Regions from separate parts of the Amycolatopsis sp. EV170708-02-1 genome, predicted to be linked through region 1. Evidence: riboswitches for the same ligand, from Rfam matches in the RefSeq annotation. Region 1 holds a riboswitch; the other holds the start of a gene.
What was found. A riboswitch is a leader RNA that binds a small molecule or an ion and turns the genes downstream of it on or off. The one in region 1 is predicted to bind glycine.
Positions count from the first base shown of each region.

Region 1 (5,938 bases):
CGAACCAGGAATGTCGGAGACAGCGAGCACAGCGCTCGGAAGACGGGTAGCGTCGGGACTACCGTCGCTTGGTCGTCGAGACAAGCGTTGCGGCCCGTGCGCACGAGAGGGAGGCGAAGCCCGATGAGCGAGATGCGCGTCGTCGGCGTGCGGGTGGAGCTGCCCGCGAATCAGCCGATCTTGTTGCTGCGGGAAACCGAAGGCGAGCGTTACCTGCCGATCTGGATCGGCTCGGTCGAGGCCACCGCCATCGCCTTGGAGCAGCAGGGAGTCCGCCCGGCCCGTCCGCTGACCCATGACCTGCTCAAGGAGGTCATCGGCGCGCTGGGCCGCGAGCTGGAGCAGGTCGTGATCACCGACCTGAAGGAAGGCACGTTCTTCGCGGAACTGGTCTTCGACGGGGACATCCGGGTTTCGGCGCGGCCGAGCGATTCGGTGGCGCTGGCGCTGCGGGTGGGGGTGCCCATCCACGCCGTCGACGCGGTGCTGGAGGAAGCGGGCCTCATCATCCCCGACGAGCAGGAGGACGAGGTCGAGAAGTTCCGTGAGTTCCTCGACTCGGTCTCGCCGGAGGACTTCCGCGGCGCGGACACCTGATCCTGGGAACTTGAAAGAAGGGGCGGCGCCTGGTGGTGCCGCCCCTTCTTTCATGCGCGTTTAGTCCTCTGGATGCAGTTCAGGCCGCGGTCGCCTTGAGGAACAGGTCCGCCAGCTCACGCCCGTACCGCTCCAGGTCCAGCTTCGGATCGGCCGCGAACTTCGCCGCGACGCCGTCGATGGCCTGCGCGATCGACAGCGCCATCACGTCCGCCGCGAAAGCGCCGAAAGCGCCTTCCTGCTGGCCCTGGCGCAGCTGACGTTCGAGCCGCCCGGTCCGGAACTCCTCGACGAGCGGCGCCGACATGAACCAGCCCTCGGCATCCGAGCCGCTGGAAGCCATCTCGACCATGACCCGCACCAGTTCCGGGTACGAGCCGAGGAAGGCGATCTCCGCCTCGATGTAGCCGCGCAGCAGCCCGGCGCGATCGGTCGTGCCCTCGATGCGCTCCTCGAGGAACTTGTCCTTCATCCCGGTCGCGGTGGTGACCACGGCCTGCATCAGGCCGGCCTTGTTGGTGAAGTGGTAGGAGATGATCCGGGTGCTGGACAGCCCGGCCCGCTCCTTGATCTTCGCGAACGACGTCTTGTGGTAGCCGAGATCGGAGATCGTCGCGATCGTGGCCCCGACGATCTGGGCCCGCCGGGCCGCCTCGGTGACCGAAAGCCCCAGCTCCGCCTGGACCTCTTGAAGGGCGCTCTGGGTGGAGGGATTTACTTGCATGAGTAAAAATTAACACGGCTGAGTAAATCCGGCAAGCGTGCCGCCGAATGGGGGACTGTCCTCGACAAGCCTCAAGAAGAGCTTGAGGCCGACCGCGCGTCGCGTTGACCGGTTTGCCGGACGCGCTTACCTTCAATGAAGGTGAATCGCCAAGGTGTGATTCGGATGTCTGGGGCATCCGTCTTGACGAGGAACTCCGGTGCGGACTCCCGTGGGTCCGCGCGGCTTTGTTCGCCGGCCGCCAGGTCGGGCGAGGGGAGGCATGGCGTGGTCGAGGCTGGTAGCCCTCAAGAGCCGCTCGTTCCGGTCGCTGACGGCGAGCAGGGCGAGCTGTTCCCCGACTCTTCCCTCCCGGACGAACTCGTCGGCTACCGCGGCCCCGCCGCCTGCCAGATCGCCGGGATCACGTACCGGCAGCTCGACTACTGGGCCCGCACGAAGCTGGTCGCGCCGAGTATCCGCACGGCGCACGGCTCCGGTTCGCAGCGGCTCTACTCGTTCAAGGACATCCTCGTCCTGAAGGTGGTCAAGCGGCTGCTGGACACCGGCGTCTCGCTGCAGAACATCCGCGTCGCCGTCGACCACCTGCGCCTGCGTGGCGTCCGCGACCTCGCCAAGGTCACCCTGTTCTCCGACGGCACCACCGTCTACGAGTGCACCTCGCCCGAAGAGATCGTCGATTTACTCCAGGGCGGGCAGGGTGTCTTCGGGATCGCGGTCAGCGGCGCGATGCAGGAGATCAGCGGCACCATCCACGAGTTCCCGGCCGAACGGGCCGACGGCGGCGTGATCGAAACGGTCGCGCCCGACGAGCTCACGCAGCGCCGTAACGCGCGTCGCACCGGCTGATCATGAGGCCGCGCGGGCGGCAGGGTAGGCTCACTTCCGCGGTCGACGAATCCGCGCGGGAGAGACCGAGTCGATAACCGTTGAGCTCGGCGCCGAAGGAGCAAGTCCTCCCCGGAACCTCTCAGGCACCCTGGACCGCGCGGAAGAGACGCCTCTGGAAAGTGGTTCGCCAGGTCACAGCCTGGCGGCCCCGCCGACGGTGCAAGCCCGGCTCAACACTCGGGCGAAACTCTCAGGCGCCCCCTCGGGGGTACGGACAGAGTGGGGAGGGCCAGGACAATCGTCCCGGCCCCACCCCCGCGTCTTGGGAGGTCCCCGATGGAGCCCGGTTCACTGGCCGCCCTCGAATCCGGAACCCCCTTCGCGGACCGGCACATCGGTCCCGGCGCCGAAGAGCTCGCGCGCATCCTCGACGTCGTCGGGGTCGCCTCCCTCGAAGAGCTCGCCGAGCGGGCCGTCCCGGCGTCGCTGCGGGAGTCCGCGACCCCGCCGGACCTGCCGCCTCCCGCCACCGAGACCGGCGCGCTCGCCGAACTCCGCGCGCTGGCCGCGCGCAACCGGCCGATGGTCCAGATGATCGGCCTCGGCTACCACGACACCGTGACCCCGCCGGTGATCCGCCGCAACGTGCTGGAGAGCCCGGCCTGGTACACCGCGTACACGCCGTATCAGCCGGAGATCTCGCAAGGGCGCCTCGAAGCGTTGCTGAACTTCCAGACCATGGTCTCCGACCTGACCGGTCTGCCGATCGCCAACGCTTCCATGCTGGACGAAGCGACCGCGGCGGCCGAGGCGATGACGCTGGTCGGCCGGGCGGGCAAGGCGAAGTCGAACCGGTTCGTGGTCGACGAGGACACCCTTCCGCAGACGATCGAGGTCCTGCGCACCCGCGCCGAACCGCTCGGCATCGAGCTGGTGACCGCGGACCTGTCGCAGGGCATCACCGGGCTCGGGCTCGGTGGAGACTTCTTCGGAGTGCTGCTGTCGTATCCCGGCGCGTCGGGCGTCGTTCGCGAATGGGACCACACGATCGCCGAGGTCAAGGCGCTGGGCGCCGCCGTGGTGATGGCCGCGGATCCGCTCGCGCTGACCCTGCTGCGCCCGCCCGGTGAACTCGGTGCCGACGTCGCGATCGGGACGACGCAGCGGTTCGGTGTCCCGATGGGCTTCGGCGGGCCGCACGCGGCGTACCTCGCCGTCCGGCAGGGTCTCGAACGGCAGCTGCCCGGCCGGCTGGTCGGGGTGTCGAAGGACGCCGACGGCGCCCCCGCGTACCGGCTCGCGCTCCAGACCCGCGAGCAGCACATCCGCCGCGAGAAGGCGACGAGCAACATCTGCACCGCCCAGGTGCTCCTGGCGGTCATCGCGTCGATGTACGCGGTGTACCACGGCCCCGAAGGGCTGCGCGCCATCGCGAACCGCGCACACCGGATGGCCACGGTGCTCGCGGCGGGGCTCGCCGAAAGCGGTGTCGACGTCGTGCACTGTGAATTCTTCGACACGGTCACGGTCTCCGTCCCAGGCCATGCGACGGCGATCGTCGGCACGGCACGGGAGCTCGGGGTGAACCTGAGGCTCGTGGACGCGGACCACGTCGCCGTCGCCTGCGACGAGACGACGACTCGTGAACATCTTTCCTTGGTGTGGAAGGCGTTCGGGGTCGCGGTGTCCGATGTGGACTCGCTCGACGCGGACACCGCCGACGGCTTCCCGCCGGATCTGCGCCGTACCAGCGGCTACCTGACCCATCCGGTCTTCCACGCGCACCGCTCGGAGACGGCGTTGCTGCGGTACCTGAGGGCGTTGTCCGACAAGGACGTCGCGCTCGACCGGAGCATGATCCCGCTGGGCTCCTGCACGATGAAGCTCAACGCCACGGCCGAGATGGAGCCCATCACGTGGCCCGAGTTCGCCGGGCTGCACCCGTTCGCGCCCGCGGAGGACGCGGCCGGTCTGCTCGCCGTCGTACGGGATCTGGAGCGCTGGCTCGCCGGGATCACCGGCTACGACGCGGTCTCCCTGCAGCCGAACGCCGGAAGCCAGGGCGAGTTCGCCGGGCTGCTGGCCATTCGCGCGTACCACCGCGAACGCGGGAACGCGGCGCGTGACGTCTGCCTGATCCCGTCCAGCGCGCACGGGACCAACGCGGCCAGCGCGGTGATGGCCGGGATGCGCGTGGTCGTCGTGAAATGCGACGACGACGGCAATATCGACCTCGGCCACCTCAAGTCCACTGTGGACGAGCACGCGGAAGACCTCGCCGCGATCATGATCACCTATCCCTCGACGCACGGCGTCTACGAGGACACCGTCCGGGAGGTCTGCGCGCTGGTGCACGACGCGGGCGGTCAGGTGTACGTCGACGGCGCGAACCTGAACGCCCTGATCGGGGTGGCGCAGTACGGCAGGTTCGGCGCGGACGTCTCGCATCTCAATCTGCACAAGACCTTCTGCATCCCGCACGGCGGCGGCGGGCCGGGCATCGGGCCGATCGGCGTCCGCGCGCATCTGGCGCCGTACCTGCCGAACCACCCGCTGCAACCGGACGCGGGCCCGGCCACCGGCGTGGGCCCGATCAGCGCGGCGCCGTGGGGGAGCGCGTCGATCCTGCCGATCTCCTGGGCCTATGTCCGGATGATGGGCGCGGAAGGCCTCAGGCGGGCGACGCTGACCGCCGTCGCGAACGCCAACTACGTCGCCAAGCGGCTCGCCGAGCACTACCCGGTGCTGTACTCCGGGCACGACGGCCTGGTCGCGCACGAATGCATCCTCGATCTCCGCGCGCTCACCAAACGGACCGGCGTCACCGTGGACGACGTCGCCAAGCGGCTGGCCGACTACGGACTCCACGCGCCGACGATGTCCTTCCCGGTCGCGGGAACGCTCATGGTCGAGCCCACCGAGAGCGAGGATCTCGGCGAACTCGACCGGTTCTGCGACGCGATGATCGCCATCCGCGGCGAGATCGAGAAGGTCGCCGCGGGGGAGTGGCCGGTGGAACGAAGCCCGCTGCGGAACGCCCCGCATACCGCGCGCTGCCTCGCGGGCGAGTGGGATCGCCCGTACAGCAGGGAGATCGCGGTCTTCCCGGCCGGGTTCACCGCGTCGAAGATCTGGCCCCCGGTGCGGCGGATCGACGGGGCCGCGGGAGACCGCAACCTCGTCTGCTCCTGCCCGCCACCGGAGGCCTTCGCCTGACGGTCAGCCGGGCATCTTGTCGAGAAAGCCCAGCACCTGCTTGATCCGCCCGTCCTCGACGGTGATGACGTCGAACCCGATCGCCAGCGGTTCCTCCGCGCCTTCCGGGCCGAGGTACCACTGGAACCGGGCGATGTCGTGGTGCGCGTCGGGCACCGCGGGCAGGCTGAACTTCAGGCCCGCGAACTGGGCCTGCGCGCCGGCGATGAAACCGTCGACACCGTCGTGGCCGGTGACCGCGCCGAGCGGGTCGGTGTAGGCGGCGTCCTCGGTGAACACTTCGGCGATGAGCGCGCGGCGCTTGTCCGCGTCGGTCTCGTTCCACACGGCGATGTACTGCTCGGCGACGCGCTGGATGTCCGACATGGTGTCTCCTCGTTTCTTTGTGGGGTAACCGATGCCGCAACTCTGTCGGCCGGAGGCGGGCCCGTCGATTACGCCGGAGGTAATGGCGGCGCGGCACCCGGAGCCGTAGGTTCGTGACCGTGACGACCACAGTGACCGCGGGCCGCCCCGTCGGGGAGCTCCTCCGTGAATGGCGAGACCGCCGCCGGATCAGCCAGCTGGACC
Region 1 is NZ_CP092497.1:2,089,627-2,095,564, reverse strand. It holds gene MJQ72_RS09665 (bifunctional nuclease family protein) at 124-597, shown strand; gene MJQ72_RS09660 (TetR/AcrR family transcriptional regulator) at 677-1,321, opposite strand; gene MJQ72_RS09655 (MerR family transcriptional regulator) at 1,589-2,170, shown strand; glycine riboswitch at 2,217-2,318, shown strand; gene gcvP (aminomethyl-transferring glycine dehydrogenase) at 2,489-5,368, shown strand; gene MJQ72_RS09645 (nuclear transport factor 2 family protein) at 5,372-5,734, opposite strand; gene MJQ72_RS09640 (helix-turn-helix domain-containing protein) at 5,848-5,938, shown strand, end outside.

Region 2 (5,938 bases), 4.4 Mb from region 1:
CCTCGCCGGTGTACCCGGTGCGGGCGAGCAGGACGTCGTGCCCCTTCACGACGGCCGGGACGCTCGCGTAGTACTTGAGCGCGCCCAGGTCGGCGTCGGTGACGGCGCCGAGGATCTCGACGGCCTTCGGGCCCTGGACGGCGATCAGCGCGACGTCCTCGGACTTGTTCTCGACCACCGCGTCGAAACCCGAGACCCGCTCGGCCAGCGCTTCCGCGACCACGGTGGCGTTGCCCGCGTTGGCCACGACCAGGAACTTCTCGTCGGCGAGCCGGTAGACGACCAGGTCGTCGAGCACGCCGCCGTTCTCGTCGCAGATCATCGTGTAGCGCGCCCGGCCCGGCTTCACGCCCGACAGGTTGCCGACCAGCGCGAAGTCGAGGGTGTCGGCGGCCTGCGGGCCGGTCACCTCGATCTCGGCCATATGCGAGAGGTCGAACAGCCCGGCGGCCTCGCGGACCGCCTTGTGCTCCGCCAGTTCGCTGGAGTAGCGGATCGGCATCGACCAGCCCGCGAAATCGGTGAACAGCGCACCCAGTCCTTTGTGGACTCCGTGCAGGGACGTCTCTTTCGACATCAAGTGCCTCAGTTCTCGTAGGCGTTGAGCGGCGGGCAGGAGCAGACGAGGTTACGGTCCCCGCGCGCACCGTCGATGCGGCGCACCGGGGGCCAGTACTTGGACTTGCGGTTCACCCCGGCGGGGTACACCGCCAGTTCGCGGTCGTACGGCAGGTCCCAGTCGCCGACGAGGGTCTCCGCGGTGTGCGGGGCGTTGCGCAGCGGGCTGTTGTCCGCGGCCCACTTGCCCTGCGCGACGGCGTCGATCTCCGCGCGGATGGCGATCATGGCCTCGATGAAGCGGTCGATCTCGCCGAGGTCCTCGGACTCGGTCGGCTCGACCATCAGCGTGCCCGCGACCGGGAACGACATGGTCGGGGCGTGGAAGCCGTAGTCGATCAGGCGCTTCGCGACGTCGTCGACACTGACGCCGGTCTCCTTGGTGAGCCCGCGCAGGTCGAGGATGCACTCGTGCGCGACCAGGCCGTCCTGTCCGGTGTAGAGCACCGGGTAGTGCTGGTTGAGGCGCTTGGCCACGTAGTTCGCCGCGAGGACGGCGACCTGCGTCGCCGCGGTGAGCCCGCCAGCGCCCATCATGCGGACGTACGCCCACGAGATCGGCAGGATCGAGGCCGAGCCGTACGGGGCGGCGCTGATCGGGCCGACACCGGTTTCGGGACCGGCCTTCTCCAGCAGCGGGTGGTTCGGCAGGTACGGCGCGAGGTGCGCGCGGACCGCGACCGGGCCGACGCCGGGGCCGCCGCCACCGTGCGGGATGCAGAAGGTCTTGTGCAGGTTCAGGTGCGAGACGTCGCCGCCGAACTCACCCGGTTTGGCGAGACCCAGCAGGGCGTTGAGGTTCGCGCCGTCGACGTAGACCTGGCCGCCCGCGTCGTGGACGATCTTGGCCAGCTCGTCGATGCCGTTCTCGTACACACCGTGCGTGGACGGGTACGTGACCATGATCGCGGACAGCGTGTCGCGGTTGGCCTCGACCTTGGCCCGCAGGTCTTCGAGGTCGACGTTGCCCTCGTCGGTGCACTTGACCACGACGACGCGCATCCCGGCCATCACCGCGGAGGCGGCGTTCGTGCCGTGCGCGGACGACGGGATCAGGCAGACCTCGCGCTCGGCCTGACCGTTCGCGTGGTGGTACGCACGGATCGCGAGGAGGCCGGCGAGCTCACCCTGGCTGCCCGCGTTCGGCTGCAGCGACACCTTGTCGTAGCCGGTGACCTCGGCGAGCCAGCCGGACAGCTGCTCGACCAGGGTGTGGTAGCCCTCGGCCTGGTCCGCGGGCGCGAACGGGTGGATCCCCGCGAACTCGCGCCAGCTGATCGGCTCCATCTCGGTGGTGGCGTTGAGCTTCATCGTGCAGGAGCCCAGCGGGATCATGCCGCGGTCGAGCGCGTAGTCCAGATCGGACAGTCCGCGCAGGTAGCGCAGCATCGCGGTCTCGGAGCGGTGCGAGTGGAAGACCTCGTGGGTGAGGTACTCGCTCTCGCGGCCGAGGCCGGCGGGCAGCGCCTGGGCGCTTTCGGCCTTGTTCTCCACGCCGAACGCGGCGAGCACCTTGGCGATGATCGCGGGCGTGGTGACCTCGTCGACCGCGATACGGACGTGGTCGGCGTCGACCGGGCCGAGGTTGATCCCGTTCTCCCGCGCGACCGCGACGACGGCTTCGGCCTGTCCGGGCATGCGGGCGAGGACGGTGTCGAAGAAGCCCTCGTGGACGACCTCGACGCCGGCCGCACGGAGCGCGCCCGCCAGCCCGGCGGCGAGCTCGTGGACGCGGGTCGCGATGCGCTTGAGGCCGTCCGGGCCGTGGTAGACCGCGTACATCGCGGCGAGCACGGCGGGCAGGACCTGCGCGGTGCAGATGTTGGAGGTGGCCTTCTCACGGCGGATGTGCTGCTCGCGGGTCTGCAGGGCGAGGCGGTACGCGGGGTTGCCGTCGGCGTCGACCGAGACCCCGACCAGGCGGCCCGGCAGCGAGCGCTCGAGCCCGGCGCGGACGGCCATGAACCCGGCGTGCGGGCCGCCGTAACCGAGCGGGACACCGAAGCGCTGGGTGGATCCGGCGGCGATGTCGGCGCCGAACTCACCCGGCGCGGTGATCAGCGTGAGGGCGAGGAGGTCGGCGGCGACGGTGTACAGCGCCCCGGCGGCCTTCGCCGTCTCGGAGATGGCGGAGTAGAAGCCCGCGCCGCGCAGCACGCCGGAAGCGCCCGGGTACTGGACGACGACGCCGAAGAACTCCTCCGGCAGGCCGGTGAGCAGGTCGCGGACCTCGACCTCGACGCCCATGGCCTCGGCGCGGGTGCGGACGACCGCGATCGTCTGCGGCAGGCACTCGGCGTCGAGGACGACCTTGTTCGACTTCGCCTTCGACGCGCGGCGCATCAGCATGACGGCTTCGGCGACGGCGGTGGACTCGTCGAGCAGGGAGGCGTTCGCGGTGGCGAGACCGGCCAGCTCGGAGACCATGGTCTGGAAGTTGAGGAGGGCTTCGAGACGGCCCTGCGAGATCTCCGGCTGATACGGCGTGTAGGCCGTGTACCAGGCCGGGTTCTCCAGCACGTTGCGGCGGATGACCGCCGGGGTGACCGTGTCGTGGAAGCCGAGGCCGATCATCTGCGTCATCGGCTTGTTGAGCGCGGCGAGCGCGCGAAGCTCGGCGATGGCGTCCTCTTCGGACGCGGCGGGGGGAAGTTCGAGGTCGCGGGTGACGCGGATCGCGGACGGCACCGCGGCCTGTACCAGGGCATCGAGACTGCCGTAGCCGACCTCGGCGAGCATCTTGGCCTGCTCGGACTCCGAGGGGCCGATGTGCCGGTCGTCGAAGGACGTACTGGTCAAGGGAGCTCCTTCAATCAGGCGCCGGATAGACCGGTGCGCTGGGAACTCCCCCTCTGTCATGGCACCTGAGAGTTTCACCACCGTCGAGGGTGGCTTTCACCTTGGGTGAGGCGCACTTGCGCGCCTGCTTTCCAGAGTGGCCTCGCGTGAAGCGGTAGTGGGTACCTGAGAGATTCCGGGGAGTTTGCTCCTTCGGTGCCCCACCACGTTCGTGGGGGCTCTCCCGCTCCAGCTCGACGGCCCTGTCTGAAGTTGTGCGCACACCGTACCTGGCCTGTTCAGCGCGCGTCTACTTACCACCGGCCACGTCACTCGCGTGTCTGGAGCCGTAACTCGTGAGTTACGCCTCCAAGCACGCGAGTGACGCGCCTGATCACGCGAGTTACGCGTTCTCCATCATCATCTCGGCGGTGATGGTGCCGCAGAGCTCGGCGCAGCGCATCATCATGCCCGCCGCGTCGGCGAGCTCGGCGTCACCGGTCTTGGCGCACTCGTCGGCGCACATGCGCATCATCTGGGAGGCGAGGCCGCACATCTTCGCGCACATGCGCATCATCTCGAGGTCGGCGACCATCGCGGAGCAGCGCATCATCATGTCGGCGCACATACGCGACATGTCCGCGCAGGTCACCATCATCATCCCGAGCTTCGCGCCGCCCATCTCCATGCAGCGCGTCATCATCTCCTCGCACCGGACATGACACTCGTTGCACAGGTCGATGCAGTCACGCATGGCGGTGCTCATCTGCCGGGTCATTCTGGGCCTCCTGGGTGGTCCTGGATGCTGGCTCGCGCTGTCAGGACTACAGCGCAGGTCAGCGGCCCGCCATCCCAGCCACCGGGACGAGTGACGCACACCCTGGGCCCGGTCCGTGAAGGCCTCCTTGAGGGACTCTGGGTCCCTCAAGGAGGCCTTCACGGACAGCTGCCCGAGGTCAGAGCGGGGTGACGTAGGCGCCCGAGATGCCCCCGTCCACCAGGAACTGCGAAGCCGTGATGAACGAGGCGTCGTCGCTCGCCAGGAAGGCGACCGCGGCCGCGATCTCCTCCGGCTCCGCGAACCGCCCGACCGGCACGTGCACCAGCCGCCGCGCGGCCCGCTCGGGGTCCTTCGCGAACAGCTCCTTGAGCAGCGGCGTGTTCACCGGACCCGGGCACAGCGCGTTCACCCGGATGTTCTCCCGCGCGAACTGCACGCCCAGCTCCCGGCTCATCGCGAGCACCCCGCCCTTGGACGCGGTGTACGAGATCTGCGACGTCGCCGCACCCATCACCGCGACGAACGACGCCGTGTTGATGATCGAGCCCTTGCCCTGCCGCTGCATATGCGGCAGCACGGCCTTGCAGCACAGGTACACCGACGTCAGGTTGACCTTCTGTACCTTCTCCCACGCGTCGATGCCCGTGGTGAGGATCGAGTCGTCCTCGGGCGGGGAGATGCCCGCGTTGTTGAACGCGACGTCGACCGAGCCGAAAGTGTCCACAGTGGTCTGGAACAGGGCCTCGACCTGCTCGGCGTCGGTGACGTCGGCCTGCACGAACAGGCCGCCGACCTCGTCGGCCGCGGCTTTGCCCGCGTCGGCGGAGATGTCGCCGATGACGACCTTCCCGCCTTCGCTCGCCAGCCGCCGCGCGGTGGCGAGGCCGATCCCGCTGCTGCCGCCGGTGATGACCGCGACGCGGCCTTCGAAACGCTGAACCATTCCTATTCCTCCGTGCTGATGAAGACGTTTTTGGTCTCGGTGAAGGCGTCGACGGCGTCCGGGCCGAGCTCCCGGCCCAATCCGGACTGCTTGAACCCGCCGAACGGCGTCCAGTACCGGACGGACGAATGCGAGTTGACCGACAGGTTCCCGGCTTCGACACCGCGCGCGACGCGGAAGGCGCGGCCGACGTCGCGGGTCCAGATCGAGCCGGACAGCCCGTACTCGGTCCGGTTGGCCATGGTCACCGCGTCCGCCTCGCCGTCGAACGGGACCACGGCGACGACCGGGCCGAAGATCTCCTCGGACGCCAGCGGATGCCGCAGGTCCGGCGGGGTGACGACGGTCGGCGCGAACCAGTATCCGGGCCCGGCGGGCGCGCTGCCCCGGAAGGCGACCGGCGCGGCATCGTCCACATAGGACGACACCTTCGCGTGATGCCCGGCCGAGATCAGCGGCCCCATCTCGGTCACCTCCAGCCGCGGATCACCGACGACGACGCCGTTCACGGCGGGTTCCAGCAGCTCCATGAACTTCTCGTACACGCTCGACTGCACCAGGATCAGCGACCGCGCGCAGCAGTCCTGCCCGGCGTTGTCGAAGACGCCATACGGCGCGGTGGCCGCGGCCTTCTCCAGGTCGGCGTCGGCGAAGACGATATTCGCGTTCTTGCCGCCCAGCTCCAGCGTCACCCGCTTCACCTGCGCGGCGCAGCCCGCCATGATCTGCTTGCCGACCTCGGTCGAGCCGGTGAACACCACCTTCCGCACCGCCGGGTGGTCCACGAAACGCTGCCCCACCACGGATCCCTTGCCGGG
Region 2 is NZ_CP092497.1:6,531,645-6,537,582, forward strand. It holds gene gcvT (glycine cleavage system aminomethyltransferase GcvT) at 1-577, opposite strand, end outside; gene gcvP (aminomethyl-transferring glycine dehydrogenase) at 586-3,417, opposite strand; glycine riboswitch at 3,461-3,562, opposite strand; gene MJQ72_RS29665 (hypothetical protein) at 3,800-4,174, opposite strand; gene MJQ72_RS29670 (3-oxoacyl-ACP reductase) at 4,353-5,120, opposite strand; gene MJQ72_RS29675 (aldehyde dehydrogenase) at 5,123-5,938, opposite strand, start outside.
Region 2: linked by a shared signal. The riboswitch ahead of gcvP (aminomethyl-transferring glycine dehydrogenase) and the one ahead of gcvP (aminomethyl-transferring glycine dehydrogenase) in region 1 are both predicted to bind glycine.